2 regions of the Roseovarius nanhaiticus genome follow, and region 2 is predicted to be linked to the other one. Evidence: riboswitches for the same ligand, from Rfam matches in the RefSeq annotation. Region 2 holds a riboswitch; the other holds the start of a gene.
What was found. A riboswitch is a leader RNA that binds a small molecule or an ion and turns the genes downstream of it on or off. The one in region 2 is predicted to bind thiamine pyrophosphate.
Positions count from the first base shown of each region.

Region 1: it holds a riboswitch for thiamine pyrophosphate, as region 2 does, so the genes downstream of both, thiM (hydroxyethylthiazole kinase) here and BW975_RS05020 (ABC transporter substrate-binding protein) in region 2, are expected to answer to the same signal.

Region 1 covers NZ_FTNV01000001.1:77,689-85,658, reverse strand. The annotation lists gene BW975_RS00400 (heparinase II/III family protein) at 1-1,270, opposite strand, end outside; gene BW975_RS00395 (RsmB/NOP family class I SAM-dependent RNA methyltransferase) at 1,377-2,672, opposite strand; gene BW975_RS00390 (DUF1674 domain-containing protein) at 2,739-2,927, shown strand; TPP riboswitch at 2,963-3,058, shown strand; gene thiM (hydroxyethylthiazole kinase) at 3,114-3,902, shown strand; gene thiE (thiamine phosphate synthase) at 3,899-4,531, shown strand; gene thiD (bifunctional hydroxymethylpyrimidine kinase/phosphomethylpyrimidine kinase) at 4,528-5,325, shown strand; gene BW975_RS00370 (dihydrodipicolinate reductase) at 5,329-5,691, opposite strand; gene BW975_RS00365 (aminotransferase class I/II-fold pyridoxal phosphate-dependent enzyme) at 5,801-6,931, shown strand; gene BW975_RS00360 (hypothetical protein) at 7,021-7,308, shown strand; gene dapB (4-hydroxy-tetrahydrodipicolinate reductase) at 7,353-7,970, opposite strand, start outside.
Region 2 covers NZ_FTNV01000001.1:1,040,063-1,048,032, forward strand. The annotation lists gene BW975_RS05000 (trimethylamine methyltransferase family protein) at 1-1,333, shown strand, start outside; gene BW975_RS05005 (ABC transporter permease) at 1,523-2,260, opposite strand; gene BW975_RS05010 (ABC transporter ATP-binding protein) at 2,257-2,991, opposite strand; gene BW975_RS05015 (TenA family protein) at 2,988-3,659, opposite strand; gene BW975_RS05020 (ABC transporter substrate-binding protein) at 3,656-4,615, opposite strand; TPP riboswitch at 4,764-4,870, opposite strand; gene BW975_RS05025 (Hint domain-containing protein) at 5,038-6,189, shown strand; gene BW975_RS05030 (DUF4153 domain-containing protein) at 6,329-7,970, shown strand, end outside.

The sequences.
Region 1 (7,970 bases), 960 kb from region 2:
AGCCGTCATGGCCGCCCTCAAAGCGCACCCCGTCCGAAGCGTGGCTCATCTGGACGGGAACGTGGCGGGGCGCCTGGGTCAGCCATTCGGCCTCCGCCCCCGGCGGGCCGAGACGCGCGCTGGAGGCGCCATCGACGACAAGGGTGCTGTGCGAGGGCGTCGCACGCCCCGCGCGGCGCCACTCGGCCCCGAACCCGGCGCCCGATCCGCAATTGACGATCACCGGGCGGCGTCCCGAGGTCAGCTCGAACGCCATGGTCGAGGCATGCGCCCCCGCCGAGGCCGCGCCTGTGGGCGGTGGCGCCGCGTCGATGATGACCGATGTGCGCCCGGCGCTGAGCCGCGCGAAGCCCATGGCCAGCCCGCCCTCGCGCCGCCCCTTTACGCCGCTCGCCGCCAGCGCCGTGTCGAGCCGCCCGTCAAAGCCGCGCCCGCCGCCGTGGAAGCGCGCCAGCCCGCCATCCGCGTGGCGCAGGGTCCGCAGCGTCGGCGCGATCCGCCCGGTGGCGGCGATCAGGCCGGGCGCCTCGATTTCGGCCTCGCGCAGCGCCTCGGCGGCCCATGTGAGCAGGGTAAAGACGTCCAGCAATTCCTCGGGGTTGCGGGTGACCAAATGCCCCTCGGCGCCGATATGGGCGCCACATTCGCGGTCCAGCGCACGGGCGGCAGGCCCGGCATAGACGCTCATTCCTTCCAGCGCGATACCGGCATAGATGAGACCGGTCAGCGCCTCGAACCGGGGCAGGCCGGGGGCGGCGGCGTGCCAGCGTTTTCCCAAAAAGAGGGTTTGCTGCGCCAGCGAGCGATAGAACGCGTCGGATACGTGACGCTCTTGCCCTGCCAACAGCAAGAGCGCGTGATTGATCCAGCGGATGATGCGCCGCCCGGTCAGGTCCGGTGTCCAGCCCGGCCCGCGCCCGGCGCCAAAACGGCTGATCCAGTCTTGGGTCCAGTCATGCGCGGCGCGGCGCGCGGGAGCATCGCCTGCGGCGGCCAGATCGTCCAGCCAGCCAAAGCCATGCAACTCGGCCTCGAAGGCGGGGTCAGGCGCGGCGATGTCCCAGATGGATGTGCCGGGCTGTTGCACCAGATGCCCGGCGAACATGAAATTGCCCGCCGCCAGTTGGCGGCCGCGGGCGAAACTGCCGATCGTGCGCGGCTCGGGCGATGACACGAAGGCCGTCGCAGGGCGCGCCCAGACCGCGCGGCGCGCGGCCATGCGGTTCTGGATACGTGTCCAATTTGCGCGAAATCTGCCCGGTGGTGCCATATGCCTCGGTGCCTGCCTCGGATTGGGGGCGCTCTTGTCGGCGCCTCTTTACGCGCAGCTTATCGCGGCGCCCCGGCCAAGTCACCGAAGGAATATGAAATTCGCGTCAGATGCGCAGCATTGCGATATAAAACCCGTCCATGCCGCCCAATTCGGCCCAATAATCGGGGCGCAGGCGCAGGCCGCCCTCCTCGGTGATCCAACCCAGGTCGATGCCGGGCAGGTTCAGTGCCGCGCGATCGACGGTGAGGCCCGGGTGACGGGCCAAGGCCTCTTCGACCTGGCATTCGCCCTCGTCCGGCAGAAGCGAGCAGGTGCAATAAACCAGCCGCCCGCCGGGTTTCAGCAGGCCCAGCGCGTGGTCCAGCATCGCCGATTGCAGCGCGATCAGGTCGCCGATTTCCGAGCCGTCCCGCGCGTGGGGCAGGTCCGGGTGGCGCCGGATCGTGCCGGTGGCCGAGCAGGGGGCATCCAGCAGGATGGCGTCATATTGGCCCTCATGGGTCAATGCATCGCCCGTGACCAAGGCCGCGCTCAGCCCCGTGCGCCCGAGGTTCTCGCGCACCCGCGCCATGCGCGCGTCCGAGATGTCGAGCGCGGTGACTTCGCCGCCCGCCGCGGCCAGTTGCAGCGTCTTGCCGCCGGGCGCGGCGCACATATCCAGCACGGTCTCGCCCTTGGCGACGTTCAGCACCCGCGCGGGAATGGCGGCGGCGGCGTCCTGCACCCACCACTCGCCTGCCTCATAGCCCGGCAGGGCGCTGACCTGGCCCGCATCCGCGATGCGCACCGATCCGGTGGGCAAGAGCGTGCCTCCCACCGCCTCGGCCAACGCAGCGGCATCGCCGCGCGGCGTCAGGTCCAGCGGCGCACCCGCGAAATGCGCCGCCTCGAAGCCTGCGACAGTCTTGGCGCCATACGCCTCCGACAGGGGCGCGCGCAGCCATTTGGGCAGGTGCGGCACGCGCAGGATGGTCCACTCGGCGGGGCCATCCGCGGCGACCTTGCGCAGGACGGCGTTCACCAGCCCCTTGAGCTTGGCGAACCGCTTGTTCCCGGCGGTCATGTTGACGCACTCATTGACAACGCCATGCGCATCGCCGCCCATGCACAGCTCGACCGTGCCGAGGCGCAGGATGTTCTGCACCGTCAAGGGCGGCGGCTTGCGCAGGTGCTTCGCCAGGATCTTGTCCGCCCGCTCGATGCTGCGCAGGGTCTGCGTGGCAAGGCGTTGCGCGCGGGCGCGGTCGGGCGCCTCGAGCCGGTCGAGCGCGCCGGTGGCCAGAAGCTCGGACAGCAGCCGACGCTCGCCCAGGATCTGGTCAAGCAGATGGGCGGCGGCGGTGCGCGGCGACGCGGGCCTGGGCGCGGATTTGGCCTCGAATTTGGACGGGGCGGGCATGGCAATTCCTTGCTGAATGGCGAGCGCGGCGTATATCAGGGGTACGGCTTCAAAGGAACCCATGCCATGACCGACAGCAATGATCCCCGTCCAGATCTTCCCCCCGCCGCGCAGCGTGCGCTGGCCGAGGCCGAAGAGCGCCGCCTGAAGGCCGAAAAGACCGAGCTACCCAAGGAGCTGGGTGGCCGCAAAGAAGGTCTCGAGGCCGTGCGCTATGGCGACTGGGAGAAGAAGGGCATCGCCATCGACTTCTGATGGCTTGACGCCGCCGCGTGCGGCGATCATCGTGCACCGCGTAACAGGGGCGCCCGCAACAGACGGGCTGAGATGCACCCTTTGAACCTGAACCGGATCATGCCGGCGGAGGAAGTTGCGATGAGACGGGGCCCATGCGCGCCCGGTCCGTGGCCAGCCCCCGCCTGCAATCAAGAGGGGATCCCGATGGAGAATGCCGGAACCTACCTGGACCACATGCGCGCCCGCGCGCCTTTGGTGCAGAACATCACCAATTATGTTGCCATGAATGTCATGGCCAATGTCATGCTCGCCGCAGGGTGCAGCCCCGCCATGGCCCATGACGAGGGCGAGGCGGCCGAATTCGCCGGCCTTGCCGATGCGCTCAGTGTCAATATCGGCACGCTCGATCCCGCTTGGCTGCGCTCGATGGAGGCAGCGGCAGGCGTGATGAACGCGGCGGGCAAGCCCTGGGTGCTGGACCCGGTCGCCGTTGGCGCCACCGCACTGCGCCGAGACGCGGGCGCGCGCCTGCTGGCACTGAAACCCAGTATCATTCGCGGCAACGCCTCGGAGATTATCGCGCTGGCCGGGGCGGAGGCCGCTGGCAAGGGCGCCGACTCCGCCGATGCGGTCAGCGATGCCGAGGGGGCGGCGCGGGCGCTAGCGCGGCAGATCGGCGGGGTCGTCGCCGTGACGGGCGCGGTGGATTTCGTCACCGATGGGGACACCGCTTGGCGCGTCCATGGTGGGCATGCGCTGATGCCGCGCATCACGGTCATGGGCTGCTCGCTGACCGGGATCGTCGCGGCCTTTGCCGTGGGACAGGCTGCCCTGCCAGCCACCGTTGCGGCGCTGGCCTATTATGCCGTTGCGGGCGCGATTGCGGGCGAAAAGGCCGCTGGCCCGGCCAGCTTTCAGGTGGCTTTTATCGACGCCCTTCATGCGTTGACCCCCGAGGATGTCACCGCGCGCGCGCGGATCGAGGCGGCATGAGGATCACCGCGCAGGATTTGGGGCCGGTCTATTTCGTCACCGATGCAGGCGCATCAGCACCCGTGGTCGATCAGGTGCGCGCTGCGCTCGCTGCCGGTGTGCGCATCATCCAGCTGCGCGACAAGCAAGCGAGCGACGCGGCTTTTGAGGCGCAGGCGCGGGCGCTTTTGAAAATGACGCGCGGTGCGGGCGCGCGGCTGATCGTCAACGATAGGGTCGATATTGCATGCCGGATCGGGGCCGATGGCGTTCATGTCGGGCAAGGCGACGGGGACATCGCCGGCATACGCGGTGCGATCGGCCCGGATATGGTGCTAGGTCTGTCGGTAGAAACCGAGCCGCAGATAGGCTCTATTCCGCCCGATAGTGTCGATTATCTAGGTGTCGGCCCTTTGCGCGACACGGCGACCAAGCCGGACGCGGCGGCCCCTCTCGGTATGGACGGCATGGCCCGTCTGATCGCGGCGGCGCCCGTGCCATGTGTCGCTATCGGGGGCATTGTCCGTGCCGATGTGGCGGCGCTGCGCACCATCGGCGCTGCGGGCGTTGCAGTGGTTTCGGCCATTTCGCGGGCGGAGCACATGAAAGGCGCCGCGCGCGCGCTGATCACCGCATGGAGGCAGACATGATCCCCAATATCCTATCCATCGCAGGCTCTGACCCGTCGGGCGGCGCGGGCATTCAGGCGGACATCAAGTCGATTTCTGCCAATAGGGGCTACGCGATGGCGGTGATCACGGCTCTGACTGCACAGAACACGCGCGGTGTGCAGGCGGTACAACTCTTGCAGCCAGAGATCATTACGGCGCAGATCGCCAGTATCAGGGACGATATTCGAATCGATGCGGTCAAGATCGGCATGCTGGGCAATGCCGAGATCATCCAAGCTGTAGGGCAGGCGCTGAGAGGTCTGGAGGCGCCTATCGTGCTGGACCCGGTGATGGTCGCCAAGGGAGGCGATCGGCTGCTGGCGGCAGAGGCTGTCGATGCGCTGCGCCAGGATCTATTGCCGTTGGCCGCGCTGATCACGCCCAACCTGCCCGAGGCGGCGGACCTTCTGCGCGTTGACGAAGCGCGGGCCAAGCCCGCGATGCGGGATCAGGCCGAGCAACTCTTGGCGCTTGGCGCGCGGGGCGTGTTGATGAAGGGCGGGCATCTGGGCGGAGCGGACAGCCCCGATCTGCTTCTTCATTCCGGCGGCGCCGATTGGCTGGAGGGCGCGCGCATAGACAGTCCCAACACGCACGGCACGGGCTGTACCCTATCATCCGCAATAGCCGCGCATCTTGGTGCGGGGCGCGACCTGAAAGAGGCGGTAACCTTGAGCAAGATCTACATTGCCAATGCAATTTCTGGGGCCGGGGACTTAAGCGTTGGCCATGGTCATGGTCCGACCCATCACTTTCACGCAAAGCCTAATTAGACCCTATTTCAGCGTCAAATCGGCGCTGCGCCCCGTTCCCTGGTCGGAGATGAACCGGATCGTGTCGCCCTGAATGCGCACGGCTTGGCAATTTTGCCCCAATGGATCGTTGCCCCAATAAAGGTCACGGCAAAAATAGCCATTCTGCCAGTTCCAGGCGCCGGTGACGGGATAGCCGAAAGCGCGGCCCCGAATATCGCCCGAAGGGTTGACGGCAACGCTGATTCCAAGCCGCGTCAGATCGCGCCCCGAGGTTGCGGCGACAAAGGCATCACGCGTCGTGATCTGCTCGAATGCCTGGGCGGCGGCTGGGGCCGATATGGCCGCGATCGAGAGCGCGGCAGCGGTGTAGGTTGTCGAGCGCATTACATTGCTCCTCTGGATACGTTACCAGAGAGAAACGTATAAGGCGCCGTTTCGGATCACATTCGGCGCACGCATCGGCAGATCCGCGCCTGCCCATCAAGGAGCCATGATGACCAGCCTGCCCGATTTCCGCCTCGAGACACATTTCGCAAAATGGGAGTTCTCGGCGCGCCATCACCTGACCGCATCCGATGCCGAGAGCCTGTCCTTGCCGGACCTTCTGGCGATGGCCAGCGATGAGGACCGCGCCGCGTTCGAGACGATGTGGCTGGGCTATACCGAGACATGGGGCATGCCCGCGCTGCGCGAGACCATTGCGCAGACCTACGCGCGCCAGAAGGCAGATGATATCCTGTGCTTTGCCGGGGCGAGTGAGGGAATTTTTGCCGCGAACAATGTGCTGCTGTCGAAGGGCGATCATGCCATCGTCATCACGCCCAATTACCAGTCGCACGAAACCCTGCCGAGCATGATTTGCGAGGCGACGGGTGTGCCGCTGGACCCGGATGATAACTGGTCGCTTGATATTGACCGGATCAAGGACGCAATCCGTCCCAATACGCGCCTATTGACGATCAACTTTCCACACAATCCCACCGGCGCGATCCTGCCGCTGGATCGCTATGCGGCGTTGATCGAGCTATGCCGCCACCACGGCATCTGGATCCTTCATGACGAAATCTTTCACGGGCTCGGCCCTTCGGGCGCCCGGCATCTGCCCTTCGTTGCGGATGAATACGAGCGCGGGCTGAGCCTGGGTGTCATGTCCAAAAGCTATGGCCTGCCGGGGCTGCGCATAGGATGGATTGCCTGCCAGGACCGCGACGTTCTGAGCCGGATGGAGCGGATGAAGCACTACCTGTCGATCTGCAATTCCGGCCCGTCCGAACATCTGGCACGCATTGCCTTGAAGGCGCGGGATCGACTGTTGGCGCGCAATAACGCCATTGTGGACGCGAACCTGCCAAAATGGGACGCGTTCTTTGCCCGCCACCCGGAGCTTTTCGAGTGGCACCGGCCCGATGGCTCCTGCATGGGCTATCCGCGCTATCTGGGCGCCGAGGGGGTCCAAGCCTTTGCGCAGGCCCTGGTCGAAGAGGCGGGCGTGCTGGTGCTGCCCGCGACAATCTATCGCTCGGAGCTGGGCGAGACGCCACAGGACCGGTTCCGGATCGGCTTTGGACGGGCGGGCCTCGACGATGGTCTGGCAGCCTTCGATGAGTGGCTGGCGCGCCGCTAAGTCATGCGAGCTAACGCAGCGCCCAAGGCTTGCCGCCTTGATCGAGGCGGCGTCTCGTGTATCCTTGGGAGTAGAATATGGAGGGTATCATGCCCAAACTCATTCGTTTCTACATCACCCATTGCATCATCGGCTTTGGCCTTGCGGCTGTCTTCACAGGCGCGATCCTGTGGTTGAATGTCGCCAACCTTTGGCACCTGATCAGCACGTCCGATATCGGCCTGATGGCGGTGATCGTGTTTTGGGTTCTCAACGGCATCGTCTTTGCCGGCGCGCAATGCACTGTCGCGATCCTGTTGATGGCCGAGCGAGATGATGACGATGACGAACCGCGCGGTGGCCGGGCCGTACCGGTGCGCGTTGCGGCTAATCGGTAGTCTGAGAGAGATCGCATGAGGGCTCTGGCGCCGCGCGTCGGCGCTCAGCCTTCGTTCAGGCCCAGCACATCCAGCATGTCATAGGCGCCGGGGCTGCGGCCCTGACCCCAGAGCGCGGCCTTGAGCGCGCCGCGCGCAAAAACGGCGCGGTCGGTGGCCAGATGACGCAGCACGATCCGTTCGCCCGCCGCGGCAAAGATCACGTCATGTTCGCCCACTACGTCGCCGCCCCGGATGGCGGCGAAGCCGATATGCCCCCGCGTCCGCGGGCCGGTAATGCCGTCGCGGCCCCTGTCGGCTACCCGGTCCAGTGCGACGCCGCGCCCGGTGGCGGCCGCCTCGCCCAGCATCAGGGCCGTGCCCGAGGGCGCGTCGACCTTCTGGTTGTGATGTGCCTCGACGATCTCGATATCGAAATCCTCGTCGAGGGCGCGCGCGACCTTCTCGGTCAGCATGGTCAGAAGGTTGACCCCAAGGCTCATGTTGCCCGCCCGCACCTGGACGGAGTGGCGCGAGGCGGGGATCAGTGCCTCGATCTCTTCATTTGTAAATCCGGTTGTGCCGATCACATGCACCGCGCGAGCCTGTGCCGCTAGCTTGGCGAAGGCGATGGTGGCGGTGGGCGCCGTGAAGTCGATTACCGCCTGAGCGGGGGCGAATGC
Region 2 (7,970 bases):
CGCCTCGACCGGCTGCACCATCGCGGGCACCAACCTGCGCATGGGGCGCGACTTCGTGATGGAGATGATCGCCCTCGCGCCAGAAAGCTGGACGATCACGCCGCGCAACCCGGACCGGCAAATCACCATGGGCGGGCGCCATCTCAATTTTGGCAACGTGTCATCGCCGCCCAGCTATTGGGACATGAAGCTGGGCCGCAAGGTGACCGGCACGCGCGAGATGTGCGCGAACCTTCTGAAGCTCAGCCAGTATTTCAACTGCATCCATTTCGTCGGCGGCTACCCGGTCGAGCCGCAGGATATCCACGCCTCGGTGCGCCATCTCGATGTGCTCTACGACAAGCTGACTCTGACCGACAAGGTGGCGCATGCCTACTCACTGGGCCGCGAGCGCGTCGAGGACGTGATGGAGATGGTGCGCATCGCGGGCGGGCTAAGCCATGCCGAGTTCGACGCAACCCCCCGCATGTATACCAACATCAACTCCACCTCGCCGCTCAAGCATGACGAGCCCATGCTGGACGGCTGGATGCGCCTCGCGCGGCGCGGGCAGGGGCTGGTGGTAACGCCCTTTACCCTGGCAGGCGCCATGGCGCCGGTGACGATGGCGGGCGCGGTGGCGCAATCGCTGGCCGAGGCGCTGGTGGCGGTGGTGCTGGCCCAACTGGTGCGCCCCGGCGCGCCCTGCGCCATCGGCACCTTCACCTCGAATGTCGACATGAAATCCGGCGCGCCCGCTTTCGGCACGCCCGAATACATGCGCGCGACGCAGATGACCGGCCAGCTTTGCCGTCTCTACAAGCTGCCCATGCGCGCCAGCGGCGTCTGCGCCGCCAACGTGCCCGACGCGCAGGCGACATGGGAGACGTCCAACAGCCTTTGGTCCGCCGTCCAGTCGGGCGCGCATATGGTCTATCACGCGGCGGGCTGGCTGGAGGGCGGACTGATCGCCAGCCCCGAGAAATTCGTGATGGATTGTGAGATCCTGCAGCATATCCAGCGTTACATGGACCCGAGCCTCACGGCCACCGGCCCCGACGAGATCGCCGTCGAGGCCATCGCCGAGGTCGGCAATCAGGGCCATTTCTTTGGCATCCAGCATACGCAGGACCGCTACGCCACCGCCTTCTACCAGCCATTCCTCAGCGATTGGCGCAATTTCGAGGCATGGGAGGCGGCGGGCGGCGTCTGGACCGCGCAGCGCGCGCATCAAGTGGTGCAGGATATTCTCGCCAGCTTTGAGGCCCCTCCGATGGAGGATGCCATTCGCGAAGAACTGGCCGATTTCGTCGCTCGGCGCAAATCAGAAGGCGGTGCGCCCACCGACTTCTGAGCACAGCCAAAAGGAGCGCGCTCCGCGCGCGCTGGCTTGGTGGGCGCGCTTGGCTTGCGCGATGCCTCGTGGCGAGCAGGGCGATGCTTGCAGATGTCGATTGAGTATTTTCGCCAAGATGAAGACTGGCTGCCGCGCTTCTTCATCTTGGTAGAAATACTCAAATCCGTCGCAGGCACTTGAGTGCCGTCAGGCATTCTTGTCGAGCGTGGCGCGGCAGGCGCGGTCGACGGCGGCGTGGAGGAGCACCGTGAAGACGGCCAGGACGATGAGGGCCGCGAACATCAGATCCGTTTTCGCGCGGCCATTGGCCAGCAGCATCAGGTAGCCAAGGCCCTTGGACGCGCCGACCCATTCGCCAATGATGGCCCCAATCGGGGCGTAGACTGCGGCTAGGCGCAGGCCCGAGGCGAAACCGGGCAGTGCGGCTGGAATGCGGATGTGGCGCATGATGCGCGCCGGGCTGGCCCCCATGAGGCGGGCCATGTCGATCCAGGATTGGGGCGTGCGCATGAGAGCGTCGAAAAAGGCCGAAGTGACCGGGAAATAGATGACAAGGAGGGTCATCACCACCTTCGATCCGATGCCGTAGCCGAACCAGAGCGTCAGGATAGGCGCCAGGGCAAAGACGGGCACCGCTTGTGAAAAGATCAGCATCGGCCGCACGAGGCTGCGCGCGATAGGAGAGGCGGCGAGGCCGATCGCCGTGAGCCCGCCGAAGAGTGCGCCTAGCGCCAGGCCCGCCAGAACTTCGGTCCCGGTGATCATGGTGTGATAAGCGATGAGCGCGCGGCTGTCCCACAGGGTTTCGGCAACCAGCGCGGGTCCGGGCAGGATGAAACGCGGCACGCCCGTCAGGATGACCAGCGCCTGCCAAGCTGCCAGCGCAACGAGGGCCGAGGCGGTGATGCTGGCTGCGCGGTTCATGAGGCGTCCCTTCCCGGGCCGCGCAGGGCGGCGAGAAGCGCGCCTTGCGCTTGTAGCGTATCGGCGTCGTCGACGGGCCGGGGCGGTGCGCCCGGCGGCACCCGCCAAGGCGTAAGCCCGGTCTCGCTCAGAATTTCGATGGCGGTGCCGAGGCGGGCCGCTTCGGCAGGATCATGCGTGACCATCAGCACCGTATGGCCGGTCAGCAATTCGGCGGTCAGGTCCTGCATTTGGGCCCGGGTGCGCGCATCCAGCGCCGAGAATGGCTCGTCCAGCAGGATGAGAGGCCGGTCCTCCATCAAGGTGCGAGCGAGGGCCGCGCGCTGGCGCTGACCGCCGGAGAGCTGACCGGGTTTCTTTTCCAAGTGTTCGCTGAGGCCTACCCGCTCGATCATCGCTATCGCGCGCTGCGGCTGCGCTGGATCGCCGCGCAGGCGGGCGCCGAGCATGACATTCTCGGTGACGCTCAGCCATGGCAGCAGCAGGTCGCTTTGCGACATTAGCGCGACGCGGCCCCTGAGAGGCGCGCCGTCGCTTATGGTAAGCGTTCCCGTCAACTCTGCCTCATCCGCGATCCCTGCAATCACACGCAGAAGGGTCGATTTTCCGATCCCGGACGGGCCAAGCAGGCATGTCCAGCTGCCGGGCGCGACCGTCAGCGCGATATGCGGCACCACAGGCGTGCCCGCGACCGAAACGCTGCCCGTCAGGGTGAGACCGGGCGCGCTCATTCTGGCAGAGCCATATCCCAGAAGCCGATCTCGAGCCGCGTGGCCGTGACGAACCGATGCGAGAGCTGCGGCCAGCGGGGGCTCTCCATGGGGCGGTCCCCCAATTGCCGGGTGACGGCGGCATCCAGAAGCGCGCCAACCTCGTGGCAGACCTGTTGATTACCTTCGCCTGCGTAGGTGTCGATCCAGTCGGCATAGGGTGTCTTGCCCTTTGCCGCCGACAGGCGCAGGCCGATCTCGCCATAGCCCAGAACGCAGGGTGCCAGCGCGGCCAGAAGATCCAGAAAATCGCCCGAATGGCCCGCATCGAGTACGTAGCGCGTATAAGCGATGTTCTGAGGCAGCTCCTCGGCGGTGAAGAGCGTGGCCTCGTCCAGCCCCTCGGCGGCACAGGTGGCGACATGCAGCGCGATTTCCTCGTTCAGCAGGGCATCAAGCGTGCACGCGGCAAAGCGCATCTCGTCTACTGTGCCCGCCTTGGTCACCGCCAATGCCCAGGCGCGCGAGAAATGAATGAGGAATAGGTAGTCCTGCACCAGATAGCGCAGATAGGCGGCGCGCGGCAGGCTGCCGTCGCCCAGCCCCTCGACGAAGGGGTGGTGCGTATAGGCGTGCCAAGGCTCTGCCGCCTCGGCGCGCCATGCGGCGAAGGTCGCCCCGTACATCACTGCGCGCCTTGCGCGGCGCCGGGATCGATCGCCAGTTGCGACAGCGGACGCGTGCCTTCGATCAGCCCTGCCTCGCTGAGGAAACGCTCGAATTGGGTATAGCGCGCAGTATCGACCGCGGCGGGGCGCAGGGCAAAGCGGGGCAGCGTGTCGGCCCAGGCGCGCGCGTTCAGCTCGTCATCAAGCTCGGTGCTGGTGGATTTGAAGATCTCCCAGCTCTCATCGGGGTGGTTGACGATGTATTGCGTCGCCAGCTCGGTCGCGCGCATGAAGCGCGAGATCATGTCCGCGTCCATCGTCTCGGGATTGGCGACATAGATCAGCTCGTCATAGGGTGGCACACCCTCTTCTTCGATGAAGAAACATTTGCCGGGGGCGCCCTCGATCTCCATCTGGTTCAGCTCGAAATTGCGGTAGGCGCCGATCACGGCGTCGACCTGGCCCGACATGACCGACGGGCCGAGCGACCAGTTGACATTGATCATCTCGACTTCGTCGAGGGTGATGTCGTTGGCGCCCAGGATGGCGTCCATCAGCGCCTCTTCAACACCGGCGACGGAATAGCCGATCTTGGCGCCCTTGAGGTCCGCGATCTGCTTGATCGGGCCATCCTCCAGCACCAGAAGGCAATTCAGCGGGCTGGCGACCAGCGTGCCGACGCGGATCAGGGGCAGGCCTTCGGCCACCTGCAGGTGCAGCTGCGGCTGGTAGGAAATGCCAAGGTCGGCCTGACCCGCCGCCACCATCTTGGGCGGGGACGAGGCATCGGCGGGCGCGACCACCTCCACTTCAAGGCCCGCATCGGCGAAATATCCGCGCTCTTGCGCGACGATGATGGGGCCGTGATTGGGATTGATGAACCAGTCCAGCACGAGGGTCATTTTGTCCTGTGCCAGCGCGGGCGTGCTGGCGAGGAAGGTGGCGGTGGAAATCAGGGCGGCGGCGAGGGGCTTCATCTTTGGCTCCGGTCAGAATGCGGCCCGGCGGGGGCTGATGCGTTCCGGAGCATTCCCCGGTCTGCAACAGCATCCGCATGAGGCAGCGGTGCAAATATCGGCCAGAGCAGGGGGAAAGATCATGGGATAAATTGCGCGCGACACGGCGTGCAGCCCATACTCCGTTCCCTCCGCCGGTACTGACCGGATCAGGTTCGATGGGTCGGCATCATCGCCTCTCAGCCCCGGCATCGCGGAGCACCCCAACGGATATTTGCTAAGGTAGCCTCTCCCCCTCGCTGTTGCAAGGAGAGCTGCCTGCCCGTTTTGCCGCAAACCGGATTGTTCCGACCGAGTGCCGCACGATCTGTGCCGTTAGGGGGGGATTCACCTCGGCCGTCTAGGATGCACCCCAGTGCGACCATGCGAGGAAGAGTTTGAGTATGCCGATTTTCCTTTTCATAGGAAACTTTGCCCAGATCGACACGAACGAGACCGATTGGGATGCCGAGTCGCCAAATGCGCTCTTGGGCACGTATGGAAAGGATGTTTTGCAAAATGTCACCGTGTCGGCCAACGATCTGGATGGTAGCGGCGGCATCAACGACGATGATCGCGGCGCGCGGGTCGAGCCGGTGACATATGATCGGGGGGGCGGACAGATCAGCACCGTGACCGACCATTCCGGATTGTACTCGGCCAAGGTGACATTGGGCGACGGCTCGACCAGGATTACCGAGGTTCTGGTCATTCAGATGACCAACGGCGACACGTTCGTGACAGATCTCATGAACAGCGGCGACCTCGACGGCCTGAATATTCAAAGCATCGCGTTGGAGTCAGCAGGAAGCAGCAATTGGGGCGGGTGGTTTGTCAATCAAAGTGTGGATGGCACTGCCGTGGTCTGCTTTGCAAAGGGGACGGCCATCGACACGCCGGACGGACCGCGCCGGATCGAGACGCTGGCGCAGGGCGATCCCGTCTGCACCGAGGCGGGCGGCACGCTGCCCGTCCTGTGGATCAGCCACAGGATGGCGCCCTGCGGCGCACGCACGGCCCCGGTCGAAATTTCCGCCGGAGCCCTTGGAGGCGGCCTGCCGCGCCGAACTCTGCGAGTGTCGCCGCAGCACCGCATTCTCATCGGCTCCAAAATCACCCGAAGGATGTGCGGCGCCGCGCGTGTATTCGTGCCCGCCGTACATTTGGTGGGCTATCCGGGGATCAAGCGATGCCTGCGGGACAAGGTGATAGATTACTACCACATCCTGCTTGACGGCCATCATGTGGTCCTCGCGGAAGGCGCGCCTGCCGAAAGCTTGTTTCCCGGCGTGCAGGCGCTGAGGGCATTTTCGACCTTCAGGCAGCTGGAGCTCGCGCGTCTGAACCTTGCCGTCTCGCAGCCTATGGAGGCATGGCAGATCGCATATCCTGTTCTACCGTCCGGCATGCGCCGGACCTATTTGCAGCGCCACCGCAAGAATGCCAAACCGCTGATTGATGCGCGTTCTGCGCAGCGCGCTGATGTAGATGGTCAGGCCCAGGTCATGCGCGCGTCTCAGGCTGCAAATGGGGCCGCAATTTCTGCCAAAGCCTGAGCACTTCGCGCCCGAAGCTGTAATCGCGCCTCCGGACGGCGCGATAGGGCAGTGCGAGCCCCCCGCGCGCGCCTGAAATCGCCCGTTCAGATTGGCTATCAAACCAGATACGCTGGGCCAAACAGCCGGAGCCGATGCCATGATCCCCACCAGCCAGACTGCGACAACCCGCCTGCTCTATACCGTGATCGGTGGCGGCGCAGGCCTTTGCACCTATGTGCTGGCCATGATCGTCCCCGAGGCTGTTGCCCATGCGCGGGCCGTCCTTTTCCTGCTATCCTTCGGATTGGGCTTCCTGGCGATCCTGTTGGCGCTGATGGGGCCGGTGCGCGTCACGCTCGCCGCTGCCGCCGCGCTGGGCATTGCGCTGCCGGCTGCGCTTTTGCTGCTCTGGGCCAGTTATCGTCACGAGACCCCCAGCGCCTTTCTGGACGGGGGCTATGGCTTGGCCGCGTTCCTTTATCTGCTCTTCATTTCGACCCCTTTCGCGGTCGCGCGGCTGCAGCATCATGGCGGATGGCGGCATTACGGACTGCTCTTCGATGCGGCTTGGGATCTGGTGGTGCGCATCGCCTCGGCTGGGCTGTTCGTGGGCGTGGTCTGGGCGGTCCTCTTGCTGTCGGATCAGCTTCTGGGCCTTGTCGGGATCAGCGCCGTGCAGGATCTCATTGACCTCGAACCTGTGCCGTTTCTGATTACCGGCATGGCACTTGGCCTCAGCCTCGCCATCGTGCACGAGTTGCGCGATTACGTCTCGCCGTTCCTCATCATCCAGCTTCTGCGCGTGTTTTTGCCCGCGCTGCTCGTGGTGCTGGCGGTCTTTATCCTGGCGCTACCGTTTCGCGGTCTGGGCAATCTTTTTGGCCAATACTCGGCGGCGGCGATCCTATTGGGGGTGACAGGCGGGGGGATCACCCTGATTACAACGGCTATTCACCGCGACGATTCGCTGTCGGTCGAGGGGTGGGGAATGCGCAGCGCCGCGCAGGCGCTTAGTGTGATGCTGGTCGTGCCGGCGTTGCTGGCGCTATGGGCGATCTGGCTGCGGGTCGATCAATACGGGCTTACGCCGAACCGCATCGCCGCTCTCGTCGCTGCCGGAATAGTGGCGATTTATGCACTGTTCTACGCAGGCGCGGTGCTGCGGCGCCGCGCGTGGCGGGCGGATCAGCGCGATATCAACCGGGGCATGGCGGTCCTGACGCTCGCCTTCGCAGCCGCGTGGCTGACACCGATCCTGAATGCCGAGCGGATGGCCGCCCGGAGCCAGCTGGCGCGCGCTGAGGCGGGCACACCGCCCAAGGATCTGCCCCTGTGGGAGCTGGCCAATGACTGGGGCAAGGCTGGCAAGCTGGCGCTGAGCCGGATCGAGGACATGGCGGCGGATGACCCCGATCTGCAATCGCGCATCGCCGCCGCCCGGCGCAGCGACAGCCGCTGGTCCTATGAGGCGCAAGGCGGGCTCACGCGGATCGACGGTCTCGTGCCGCTCCGCCCCGAAGGGCGCAGCCTGCCGCCGGGCGCGCTTGATACGCTGCATGAGGGTGACCGGCGCCTCATTGCCGACGGTTGCGCGCGCCGTGCACCGGGCGGGCATCCTGGCTGTGTCCTGGTCATCGCCCCGTTCGAGCCCGGCGCCGGAGCCGAGCAAGCCATTGGATTCTTCATGACATCGCCGACCACCGTGGTCTTGAGGTCCTTCACTCTTGGTGAAGATACCATCGAGACAGCGGGCTATCCCAGCGATCTGGCGGGGGGCGGCTATGTCGCGTCGGGGCCCG